Regions from separate parts of the Methylomonas stagni genome, predicted to be linked through region 3. Evidence: riboswitches for the same ligand, from Rfam matches in the RefSeq annotation. Region 3 holds a riboswitch; each other region holds the start of a gene.
What was found. Region 3 has a riboswitch for cyclic di-GMP ahead of ACP4CD_RS12240 (hypothetical protein). Riboswitches for the same ligand answer to the same signal wherever they lie in the genome.

Region 1: another riboswitch for cyclic di-GMP. It lies ahead of ACP4CD_RS08415 (PEP-CTERM sorting domain-containing protein); the one in region 3 lies ahead of ACP4CD_RS12240 (hypothetical protein).
Region 2: another riboswitch for cyclic di-GMP. It lies ahead of ACP4CD_RS05085 (hypothetical protein); the one in region 3 lies ahead of ACP4CD_RS12240 (hypothetical protein).

What each region holds. Positions count from the first base shown of each region.
Region 1 covers NZ_CP189557.1:1,794,983-1,799,179, forward strand. Annotated here, with positions in the region: gene ACP4CD_RS08405 (hypothetical protein) at 1-725, opposite strand, end outside; gene ACP4CD_RS08410 (VPLPA-CTERM sorting domain-containing protein) at 722-1,498, opposite strand; gene ACP4CD_RS08415 (PEP-CTERM sorting domain-containing protein) at 1,595-2,413, opposite strand; cyclic di-GMP riboswitch class I at 2,515-2,591, opposite strand; gene ACP4CD_RS08420 (MlaD family protein) at 3,113-4,105, opposite strand; gene ACP4CD_RS08425 (ABC transporter ATP-binding protein) at 4,102-4,197, opposite strand, start outside.
Region 2 covers NZ_CP189557.1:1,069,748-1,073,944, reverse strand. Annotated here, with positions in the region: gene ACP4CD_RS05100 (hypothetical protein) at 1-124, opposite strand, end outside; gene ACP4CD_RS05095 (VPLPA-CTERM sorting domain-containing protein) at 121-975, opposite strand; gene ACP4CD_RS05090 (hypothetical protein) at 968-1,804, opposite strand; gene ACP4CD_RS05085 (hypothetical protein) at 1,890-2,660, opposite strand; cyclic di-GMP riboswitch class I at 2,770-2,849, opposite strand; gene ACP4CD_RS05080 (TonB-dependent siderophore receptor) at 2,917-4,197, opposite strand, start outside.
Region 3 covers NZ_CP189557.1:2,645,496-2,649,692, forward strand. Annotated here, with positions in the region: gene ACP4CD_RS12230 (hypothetical protein) at 1-573, opposite strand, end outside; gene ACP4CD_RS12235 (VPLPA-CTERM sorting domain-containing protein) at 602-1,387, opposite strand; gene ACP4CD_RS12240 (hypothetical protein) at 1,522-2,292, opposite strand; cyclic di-GMP riboswitch class I at 2,393-2,469, opposite strand; gene ACP4CD_RS12245 (ABC transporter permease) at 2,902-3,522, opposite strand; gene ACP4CD_RS12250 (hypothetical protein) at 3,600-3,908, opposite strand; gene ACP4CD_RS12255 (amino acid adenylation domain-containing protein) at 3,910-4,197, opposite strand, start outside.

The sequences.
Region 1 (4,197 bases), 850 kb from region 3:
TTTTCTTCGTCGAAGTACGGGTATTCCAAACGCCCGGCCATATATAAGGTACCGTCGCCACCAACCCGCATCGTGCCGAAGGTCGGATTCTCCGGCAGTTCGATCGGCGCTTCGAAACTGGCGGCGCGGTCCAGCGAACGGCTAAAACATTTGCCGTCTAGGCAGTCGCGCCAGTTCAGATAGACGTGCCCGTCTCCGGGGCCGCCGCTACGATCGACCGCTAGCTGTGCCTTATCGCCGCCTTCGCCATGAGCGTGGACCGGCGCCTCCCAACCGCGGCCACCGTCCAGCGATTTAATCACCTGAATGTCTTGAACAAAGGTGTAGGTCGGATCGAAATGCAGACTTTGGAAATAAAAATGGCCGAACGCGTCGACATCCAAGGTCGGATTGCTGCGTCCCTCGCCCGGGGTGATAGCGCCGCTAAAATGCCAACTCGCCCCGCCATCGGCCGAGTAGGCCCAACCGGCTTGACGAAACGACGACGCCACCGAGTCGAATTGCCGCCAAGCCGCGACAAGGTTGGTGGGATCGAGTGGATTGATCGCCAGCGCGGGCTCGTTAGCCGCGTCGCCGACAATATTATTGCCGTCCGAATCGACGTTGATTTGTATGCTGGCGTAGGCACCGAATCGGTGTGGCGCGTTCGCCGCGACCGCATTCGAGCCGGCCGCCGCGATCCACGCCGCGCTACTTAACCACGCCATCGCGGAAACGCGCGTCATAGATGGCGCCTCCGCATGCCAATGCGCGCCAAACCGCCCAAACCTGAAACAAATAGCCAAATCGAGGCCGGAACCGGTACCACCGAAGTATGCAAACTGATATTTCCGACGATAGCATCGCGGGTGCCGAACAAATGGTCATAGCCTTCGCCCAAACCCAGTTCGCCGCTCAAATCCAGCGAACCGTCGTGAATATCCAGCACGACATTGAACAAATTATAGGATTGGGAGCGAAACGACACATGATTGTACAAGGACCATGCGGAACGGCCGGATGCGCCATCCATATTGGCGGCGTCGTATTCCAGCGCGTAGTCGCCGGATAAAATGCGATTGAATTCTGATCCTGTATCGACCCGGAACCGAAACACGCCGGATAAACCAATGACGCCGGTAACGGTCGAGGCGAAATTGGCCGGATCGAATTCGATCGTGGTCGGTTTTGCGTGGCGCCCGGTCAGATTGGCGACATGCGTGCCGTTCACTGAAAACGTCAGGTTCTTAGCCGGAATTTCGGCGACGCCCGGCACGATATGATCTTCGAGAATTTGCGTGGCGGTGCGGCTATTCGCGGCCGGGGCGTCGAAAAATTCCTCCAAGTACATCGAAGGCGCGGCGGTCGCGTCAATCGCGATTGCGTCGGCGAGCGCGTCTCGATCGAGATTCACCACCATGGTACCGCCGGAAACCGTGGCGGCGGAAACAGGCGGCGATAACGCGGCCAGCAGTGCCGCGGCAACGAGCGCGCGCGACCCTATCATTTGAATATGCATAAATTTGCCAGAGGAAGTCATTTCCGTTGAGAGCCGATGCGCAAAATACCCGAACGACTTAGTCGTCCGGATATTCGGCCGGGTCAAGGTTGCCGGTTACGCGGCGATCGGTGCCGACTTGCGACGCCGCGATGCCAGCACGCCGAACAGACCGCTACCGAACAACCACGCGGCGGCCGGCAATGGAACGGCGGCGGGAACCGGCGAAATCAGACTGAAGGTGCCGGCCATGCCGGCGGAATTGGAACCGTCGCCACCGAATAAAAAGGCCGATGTGTTGGGCGACCACCAGAGCTCGCCGGTAAAGGCCAGGCTATCGCCGTCGGTGGTAATACTGATATTACGGGTGTCGAAGGTATTGGAAGCAAAACTGACGTTGTTGGTTAAGGTCCAACCGGTGTTGGTGCCGTTGTTTCGCGCGGCGATATAAGAGAATTTGTAGTCGCCGGACAGCAGCGTGCCGGTAAAGCTACCGCGCGTCATATACACGCCATCCAAACCGACCTGACCGCTCGCGGTCAAGCTGGAGGCGTTCAGCAGATGGTCTTGATCGGACGCCCAAGTCAACGTCGTCGCTTGATTACTGCGCCCGCTGCCGCCGATATAACCGGTCGGTATCCCGGTGCCCGCCAAACTGCTTGGATTCACGTCGTAACTTAATATGTTCGGCGCCGGATAGGTATTCGTCGGAGTCGCGACCATATCGTTCGCGGTCAAGGTGTCGGCCACCGCCTTATCGAAAAAATTGGCGACGTAGTAAGAGGTAATCGAACCTTCTCCCAAGTTCAAGCCGGCCAATAAGTCGTTTGGGTCGTTGAATGCGATATTGAACACACCGCCGTTCAAGGTACCGGCGTTGGCTAGATTGGTCGCCGCAAGCGCCGCCGCGGCAAACCAGGTTTTTCCTAAGGTCATTTTTTTGATCCATGAAATTGCATATTTAATTCCTATAGGCTTGAAAGATAGATTTTCGGTAGCCGATTCGAACGCTTCGAACCGACGCTTACTCTCGTTCGAGAGGCAACCCGGCTGTCTTGAACCAAGACCCAAGGCTTTCCGGCTCCGTCTTGCGGCGGATGTGGCAAATTTACCGTCGATACCGCACCTTAAACTCGGCTCGACTCTCGCGGCCTATCCTGATCCGCTCTTGCCGGCACGCTGTCCAGAAGCTGATTCCGAAAGTAATTTCCGGTGCGGCGAACAGACTCAAGCAGTTAGTGTGCCAGCCATACCTCGCTAAAACCGGGAAACGGTGACCGGCTGTCGGTGGCGCTATTGGAGTCCAGAACCGAGTCATCACTGCTAAAACCGGGGTACACAGAGAATCTGAACATCGTCGACTGCGGTCGACGGGGCGCATGAAAAGCAAACGGACAAACCCATTCGCCTATTTTTTGCTGAGTGATTTCACTCAATTAATCTCAACTATAGATAAGCTAAGTTATTGAAACAAAATTAAAATTAATATTCCTACCGCAAATGCCCAATGCACTTCGCGGCGTATAACATAATTTATTAAATTTAAGATTAATTGATGCCTAAAACCGGACTGACGCCGGAAAACATCGTTTCAGCGGGACCGGCGAAACGAGGGTGCCGCAAAGAGTGGGAAAGTTATTTGCCGTAAATCAAGGCTTGCGGCTGGCGTTCCAGCCCCTCGGCCAAGTCTTTGAGCGAACGCGAGGCGTTGCGCACTTCCAGCAAGGCCTGGTTCAGCGGCGCATCGGCGTCGGCCAGCGTCTCGACCGCATTCAGCGCGTGCCGCGATTCCTGCAGAACCTGGGTCGCGGCGGCCAGGCTTTGTTCGGCGGCGCGCAACACCGGCAGCAATTCCCGGTTGAAATCCCGCAGCGTGGCGCGGGTGTCGGTTAGCGCGCCGTTGGCGTTGCTCAGCAAGGGTTCGGTTTGCCGGTTCAGCGTCGCCATCAACTTTTGGGTTTCCTGTAAGGACTTCGCCAAGGCGGTCATCGATTGCCTGGTGTTATCCGACTGCAACAGATTGCGGATTTCGGTCAAGGTATCGGACAGATTTTTCAGGGTTTCCTCGACCGGCAATTGCTTGGCCCGATTGATGATTTCGTCGGCGGTGTTGCGGATTTCGTCGACCGTAGTCGGCACGCTGGGCAATTCCGGCAAATTTTTATAATCCAGTTTGACCAGATTGATCGGCTTGTCGCTGTAGAAATTCAAATCGACATACAGCAAGCCGGTCAGCAAGCTCTGGGTTTCCAATCGCGCCTTCAAGCCGGCTTCTATCATCCGTTGCGCTGCTTCCTGTTGCTGCTTTTTGGTGTGGCCGTGGCTCTCTTCGCCCGAGGTATTGCGCAGCAAGGCCGGGTCGATTTCAATGACCACCGGTTTGTAGATTCGGTCGGTGTCGGTTTCCATCACCAACGAAATCTCGCTAACGTTGCCGATCTGCACGCCCTGCAGCTTAACCGGCGCGCCGACGTTCAAGCCGTTCAAGGCCGAGTCGAAGAAGATCACGAAGCGATTTTTGTCCTTAAAATAATCGCCGCCGCCGAAAATCATCACGCCCATCGTCAACAAAGTCAGCGCACCGGTCAAAAACAAACCGATCGCCAATGGATTGGCTTGCTTGCTCACAGGCTACTCCGATTACGGCCACCGGCTTGCCGGGATACCGAGGCATCGCCGCGCGTCAGGAAACGCACGATATTGGGATCTTTGGATTCCGC
Region 2 (4,197 bases), 1.6 Mb from region 3:
CGACGTTCATTTGCACACTAACGAACTGTTGGTAAGTCACGGCGTTTGCATTCGCCAGCGGCGCTTGCGCGCCCAGCAGCAGCAAGCACGCGGCCGCGATCGGATCGAGACGGCCGCCGGTCATCGTTTGACTCCACGCCGGCGGATGCCGGTCAAGCCAATCAATCCCGTGCCGAACAACCAAAACGCCGCCGGCACCGGCACGGCGGCCACTTGACCGCAACCGGCGAAACTGCCGACACCCAAACAAAAGTCACCGACATCGGCTTGGCGGGTACCGCCTAAAAAATCGGCATTCTCCGGGCTCATCAACAAGTCGCCGCTCAATTGCCAGTTATTAGCGTCGGCGATTATCAGACTCAAATTCGCCAAATCGAACAACACCATGCTAAAGCTGATGTTGTTTTGCAGGTACCAGCCGCCCGGTGTGCCGGCCTGTCCCAAGTCGTCCCAAGCGGCTTGCCGGTTGGCGACGCTGTAACGCAAGCTGAAGTCGCCAGTCACCAGCGAACCGTTGTAGTTGCCGCGAAACAATTCCACGCCGGTCATGCCCAGGCTACCTGTTCCGGTCAGAGTTTCGCTATCGATGGCGAAATTGGGCGTCGTCGCTTTTACGTAGCGATTTTGGGCCTGACCACTCGGATTGGCGACACTGATGGGCGTGATGTCGTGAACCAGATTCACCGCCGGAATTTCGGTTCTGCTGGTATTGCCGAGATAGAAGTAGGAATCGCTGAACTGGGTGTAGTCGGATTGCGTCGTGTCGAAGTAAGCGACCAGAAACTCACCCGGCGCGCTGGAGCTGCCGCCCACCAGCACCGCCAAGGCCTCTCGGTCGTATTGGGTCGTAAACGTGCCGCCCAAGTTGGCGTGCAGCGCGGTTGCGTTGGCCAGCGCCGGCATGCCGGCGCTCAACGCGGCTATCGCCGCCGCGCTATACCAGCGCGCTACTGACTGCTCGATGCGCTTAAACATGGCTAGCCTCCGAACCGAATATGGTCATTCGGCGGCCCTTGCCACCCAGAACCGCCAAGCCAGTGCCGAACAACCAAATGGCACCGGGTAGCGGAACCGCGCTCACTTGACCGCATCCGGCAAAGCTGCCCGTGCCTAAACAAAAGTCGCCGACATCGGTCAGTGCGCTGCCCAGCAGCATGCCGGCATTTTCCGGCGACATCGCCAGCTCGCCGCTAAATTGCCAGTTATCGGCATCAATCCAGCTAGTACTTAGGTTTATGAAGTCGTAAATCGCCATCGTGAAATAAATATTGTTGTCCAGATACCAACCGCTGCCACCATGGTTTTGGCGAGCGGCATCGAAACGTACCGCGAAATCACCGTTGACCAAGCCGGCGCCGTTGGGTGGGTAGTTTGGCGCGAAGAAGCCTTGGACGCCCGCCAAACCGACTTGACCGGCGGTGCCGCCGGCCAGATTTTCGGTATCGATGTGAAAGTCGGCCGACGTGGCTTGTTGAAAGCGTTGCGCGGCTTGACCGGCAATATCGCCGCCGATCGCGGTAATCGCGAAGGTTTGGTTCAGCGCCGGAATTTCGGCGGTAGCGACTTGGCCGACCAGGGCGCCGCCACTAGTGGCGGGATCGGTCGGGTCGGCCGCCACCGCGTCCCAATATGTGCTGAGGTAATAGCCACCAGCGTAAGGTGCCAGCGCGACAGTGTCCAGATTCATCGTAAACGTGCCGGAGTTCGGCGCGTTTAGAACCAAGGCCATCGCATTCGGCGACAGCGCCAACGCGGCAACCAAGGGTAGCCCGAGGCGGATTCGGTAAAAAGGCAAAATAGGCATCGCGATTCCTGTAAAAAACGGTGAGCAAGCGCCGCGCCGGCACAATCTGTCGCGGCGCTCTGATCGAACCAGCAAAAAGGTTGGCTTAAACCGCAAGGTTCTTACGGCGCGTCGCACCGACCAAGCCAATCAGACCACTACCGAACAACCAGACGGCGGTCGGCACGGGTACCGCCGCCGGAAGGTTCATCGAGAGGCTGCCGACGACCGTATCGGTGGCGGAAATCCCCAGGAACGATCCCCAGGTCAGGCCGAACGGGCTGGGATACTTATTGCTGCCGCTTCCAAAAATCAGGTCACCGCTCAAAGTCAGTTCGCCGCCGGCGTTCACGGTTTCGCTGGCATTGGTCAGTTGCAAAAAGGTGGTGCCCGAGAAAAATTGGTCGTAAGTCACCAGATTCCACACGCCACCGATTTTTTGCAGACGAAAATCGTAAGGTGTTAATGAGCCGCTACTGGTGCCGGGTACCGACATGCGCATGCCGCCGCTGAGACCGATTTGGCCACTGGCGGTGTTACCGACCTCCATCGTGGTCGCTTGTAGCGTGCGGTTGACGGCGGCGTAACTGACCGTCGTAAGATTGGTGTTAATCGCTAGCGTCATGTCGATGGCCGATGCAATGCCGCCGACGGTATCGGCGGTAATGGCGATCTGGTTGTAGCTGGCATCAAAGAAGCTATCGATCCGCCAACCACCGGTGACGGCGGCTAACGCCGCGTTGTCGATTGAAATGCCGACGCTGCCGGTAACGAGCGCGGCTTCAGCGCTGGCAGGCGCGAGAAATCCGCCCAACATCGCGATGGAAAGAGCACCGGCGGTGGCTAGTTGCAATCGGTAACTGTGTTTTTGTGTCATGGCATGTCCTTAAAGGGTCGAAATAATGAAAATGTCTGGCCGCAAGGCGCACGTTTCCCGTAACGCCGGACCGAGTTTTCGGTCCGGCGCTGGAAGCGAACATGGCAGTACGGGCAACCCGGCGGTCTTTTGGTCCAAAGATCCGTGGTTTTCCGGCTCCGTCTCGCGGCGGATGTGGCGTTTTTGCCGCCGGTCCCGGCGGCTTCACTCTAGTTCCTTAAGTGATCCGTCCTTTAGCTCCGTGTGTTCAGGCGACCTAATAGCGGTACGCGATGTTGAAATACAGTTCGGTATCCGCGCCGGGTGCGACCCGGCCGTCGAAATAATCGAAAGGTCGATAATAATGTTCGCCGCTAAGGTTTTTGACGGTGGCCGCCAATTTCCATGCCGACGTTTCGTACCCCAGACTGGCGTCCACACAGTGGTAGCCGGAGGTCTTGAAGCGGTTGTCCTTGGATAAATAGGCGCCCGCGCTTAAATTCACGCCAACCCCGATTCGCCAACCGGGCAGTAAGGAGGCCGGCAGTTGGTAATTCAACCACAGCCGCCCGGCCTGGTCGGGCACCTGAGGCAAACGGTTACCGGCCGGAACGCCGGCTTTATCGTCCTGGTAGCGCGCCAACGTGTACGCATAATTGCCAAGCAAATCCAGCCCTTCCGATAACCGCCAATTCAAGTCCGCTTCCACGCCCTCGGCGCGTTGACCGCCGGAGGCGGTCGAGCGTAGCAAGGTGTCGTTCCCATCGGTTACCGCTACCCGTTCGCGGTCGATTCGGAATACGGCAAATTGACCGCGCCAGATACCGTCGATATCGAATTTCAAACCGGTCTCGACGTGGCGCGCCAATTCCGGCAACGGCGTATCGGCAAACTCGACGAAGGGCTGGCCGCGCATACCTTCGCTGTAACCGGCAAACCAGGTCCAGGCTGAACCGATGTCGACGGCGACGCCCAACCGGGGCAACCATTTCTCGGTGTCGGTGCTGTTCGAGCGGCCGCTCGCGGTGTTTCGAAAATCGATGGCCACCTTCCCTCTACGCAAGCCGGCCAGCAAATGTAGCCGATTGTAAAAACTGCCCTGCCATTGCAGATAGCCGCCGTAGGTCAGATTACCGATAAACTGGTTTGGCTGCGCCGGTTCGGGGACGGCATACCTTAACCCGAAGTTGGGTTGGGCAAGATCCACCAAACCGGTATTCGCCAAATCGGCGCCGACGAAGCCAATATCGTCGAGTTCGCCGCGGTCGGCACCGATGACCAACGTGTGCTCGCTGTTTTCCGAGGCGAACTTTCCGGTCAGATAGCCGAGCACGCTGAACTCGCGTTGGCCTTGATACAACTCGGCGTTAACCAGCCCCCATGCCGACGCTCCCAATGCGCTCAGCGGCCGATCGGCTATAAAGCCATCGTCGCCGAATAGCGTTTGCACCCGCTGATCGAAACTGGCTCGAGACACCCGGCTTTTCAGCGTGATCGTCCAGTGCTTATCCCAACGATGCTCGAACTCGCCCCAAATCGCTTGGCTGTCCGAACGGCT
Region 3 (4,197 bases):
CTGCAAATACCAGCCGCCCGGCGTGCCCGAAACGCCAAAGGCATCCCACATGGTCTGCCGCGCCTCCGGGTCGTATTTCAGCGAGTAATCGCCGTTCAGCAAGGTGCCGGAAAAGCTTCCTCGAAACATCTCGACGCCGGTCATGCCCATCGTGCCGGTACCCGCCAAGGTGTCCGAATCGATCGAGAAGTCCGGCGTCGTGGCTTGGACGTTGCGGCCGGAAAGCTGACCGCTGGGGTTGCTGGCACTGACGGGGGTGATGTCGTGTACCAAGTTCACGGCTGGAATTTCGACACGCGTCGGATTATTGAAGTAAAACGACGAATCGGTGCGAACCGTGTAGTCGGACTCGATGGTGTCGAAATATTGCGCCAGAAAGTATCCCGGCTGGGTCAACGAGCCGAAGTTGGAGAGCGCTAAAGCATCGCGGTCCAGATTCATCGTGAAGGTGCCTCCGGAATTCGCGTTTAACAACGCGGCATCGGCCTGCGTAACGAATCCGCCGGCGACCAGCGCGAAAACCGTCGAAACCGCGGTCAAGTATTTTGATGTTTCAAGGCGATGGCATGTCATCGAAACCTCCTGTTAACTGATATCCCGATCAAGCGGATCGGTTGCGAAAACCGCTCACGCCCATGCCGATTAAGCCGGTCATAAACATCCAGACGGCGGCCGGCAGCGGGACCACGGAGGTTTGAAAGCTGAAGGTACCGATGCGCGCATTAGCATTGCGGGCCGGACCGGCCCCAAGATGATCGAATCCCCAACCGTAACCCAACTCGCCGCTCAAAGACAGCACGTTTCCGTTGATCTCGGAAACCACGTTAAACAACTCGAAAGCCACCGCTTTAAAGCCGAGGGTGTTGTAAATGACCCAATCCGAACTTTCCGGCGTTTTTAGCGCTTCCGCGGGATTATAGGTCAGCGTCATGTCGCCCATTAATACCCGGTTAGTGGGGGGCGCGACATCCACTCGATAGCGCAGGCCGCCGGCCAGGCCGATAGAGCCCGACGCGGTGCCGGTAATGTCGTTGGGGTCGAACGTGAAGGCAGTGGCGCTATTGTGCCGACCCGACGGGTTGTCGGCCACATGGGCACCATTGACGGTAAATTTCAATCCGGTGGCCGGAATTTCGTTCGCCGCGTAATCGGTCAGATCGACGGGCGTATTGTAATCGCGCAACTCTTCAAAGGTTTTTGAGGCCAGCGAAGCGTCGTAGTATTCCTCGACGTATATGGATGGCGCAGCGGTCCTATCTAGATCGATACCGTTCTCGAAAGCGTCTCGATCGATATTGATAATCAGCGAACCGCCGGATACGGTAGCGCCGTGCGCGGATGTCGCGGCAAGGGTTAACGACAGCACGATCAGGTATAGAAATTTCATGCGTATTCCTTGAAAAAAATTGGGTTTCTAATAAGTCGCTTACCGGCCAAGTTCGGGCTCTACCCCCGACCGTTAACGGAAAGCAAAGCGCCCCGCAGCCTTTTGCGACGGAAGGATGAGCGGTCTGGTAAGGCTTAGGCGGATAAGCCCGATTTACCTCTGGAGGCGCCTAACAGGCCGACCAATCCGCTCCCGAACAACCACACGCCGGCCGGCAGCGGCACTGCGGCGGGCGCCAGATTGAAGGTACCCACTTTGACCGATGTGCTGCCGTTAAACAGCAAATTCCAGGAGTAACCCAAAGTGGAAAGATACAAATCGCCGCTTAGCGATAATTCGCCATTACCGTTGACCGACTCGGTGGCATTCACCAAGCGGAACAAGGCTGGATCTTGCGCGGGGCTACTAAAACCGGCGCTGTAGGTAAAGATATTCCACGTCCCACTGGCTTTTTTCAGGTAAAAATCACCAGGGTTCAGGTAGGAGCCGCCACCGGCGGGTTCCATCCGAAATGCACCGCTCAAGCCGATTTGGCCTGCCGCCGTGTTGCTGGCATCCATCGTCGTGGCCTCCTGCTTTCTCGCGCCGTAGCTGATGGTGGTGCCATTGGCGTTCACCGGCAACGAAACGCTGAAGGTCTCGGTCTGACTGAGAGCAACACCGCCGGTCGTGTCCAGATCGATCGGCGTTGCGTTATAACTCTCGTCCCAAAAATTGGCGATATACCAACCTTCGGAACCGCCAACAGCCGAGGTAAATGCGGAATTGTCGATGGTCATATTCGCGACGCCGCTAACGAGGGCCGCGTTGGCATCGCCTGCCGTTAACAGACCGCCGCCGAATACGCTGATTGCCAGAACGCCGGCATAGGCCGCTTTCAAACTGTGTTTGTTTAATAGGTTCATTGTTTTCCTTACAAAACGATCTAAGATTGATTTAATGGGCAAAATCCAGGCCCCGATACGGATGGAAGCGCGTCACATCCCATTGCAGAGCCCAAAGTTCGAAGGCAACCCGGCCGTCTTATTCCAAGACCCGTGGCTTTCCGGCTCCGCCTCGCGGCGGATGTGGCGAAATTGCCGCTTCCGTGCGGCATCGCCCGAATCCTTGAGCGAGGTTTTCCTAGATTTCCGGCGGCTTTTCCGAACGGCGCAAGATGCCGTCATTCGGCAGCCGCCAAGGCTCGAAACCCAACGATACTGGCTTAGAGAGAGCGTCGCGAAACGCAAACCCGCCGACATAAACCTATCGTCATTTCCCGAGTTGCTGATCTAACAGCAAAGACCAGGCCAATTAAAAAGCCATTGTTTTACAACGACTAACATTTTTACCGACGGCCAAACAAACCCAAACCACGTGATTTGCCTCAGCAACTGCGTGAAATCACCTATTCAAACGATTCGCCGGTATTTGTGACAACTCCACGTATCTCGAAACCTAAGCCACGTCGAATCAACGGGCGGAATGCGCCAGCTCCCGGTGAGTCGCACGGACCTCCATGGATTGACCGCTCCTCAATCTTCCACCCATTTAAACCGCAGCGCGGCGGTCGTTAGAAACAACAGCGTCATCGCGGCCAGGCTCATCAACGCCGGTGCTATCTCGGCCAAACCGGCGCCGTCGATCATGACCGCGCGAGCCGCTTGCAGCATGTGGGTTAGCGGGAAAATCAGCGTCAGGTTCTGCAACAGCGCCGGTGCGCCTTCCAGCGAAAACCAAACCCCGGACAGCAGTATCATCGGCAAGGTCAGCAGGTTCAGGATGCCCAAGGCCAACTCCTCGCTACCGGTCCGGCTCGCCATCAACAAACCTAGACTGATCAAAGTTACCGAACCGAGTACCGCTATCAGCGCCAACAAGGCATAAGCCCCCTGCACTAAAAAGTCGAACAAGACGTTCATCGCGACAAATTGCAGCACGACCGCCAGCATCAACAGCCCCAGCCGGCTGACGACTTGCGCCGACAGGAACTCAAAAGCGTTGACCGGCGAGGCTTTCAAGCGTTTAAGCACGCCGCTTTTGCGATACCTGACGATCGTAAATCCGACTCCGAACAAACTGCCGTGCATGATGTTGATGGCTAAAATGCCGGGCAAAACCCAATCGAGGTAGCGTACCCGCCGCCCGGAAACCACTTGCTTTTTCCAGGTGGCGGCTCGATCGCCAGCCAGCAGGACTTTTTCCAGCAGATAGCCCTGCCCGGAACTGTCGTTTATCCAATAGCCGTTTTCCGCCCCCCTTGCACCACCATATCCAGTTGATGATGCTGCAGTTTGGCTAACGCCTTATCCAGTTCCGGGTAGTCGATGAATTGCAGATATTGGGTGGTCTTAAACGCGGTAATCTGCGAATTAGCCTCGCCGGTCACGCCCACTTTAAACAGCGCGCTGTCCTGATCGTCGAATATCGCCGCTATGCCGACGATCAAAATCACCGGAAACACGAAATTCCAGATCCAGGTGGCTTTGTCGCGGATCAATTCGATATTGCGGGCTTTTAGCAATGCCAAAAAATGCTTCATCTCAACTTCTCAAGGAGTGGCCGGTTAATTTAAGAAACAGGTTTTCCAGATTCGGCGTGGCGACCGTCAAGCCTTCCAGCGAGACATGCAAGCGCGTCAATTGGGCGATCGCCGCTTCCACATTGGCGGTGACGAACTCGACCGTTTCGGCGCCGGCAGTCACCGCGAACGGCAAACCCGGAATGTCCGCCAGGCCGCTGGCACTCGGTAAACGGATCAGTACGCCGTCGAAATGCTCCCGCAATAGATTCTGTGGCGTGTCCTGGACGATAATCCGGCCTTGATCCAT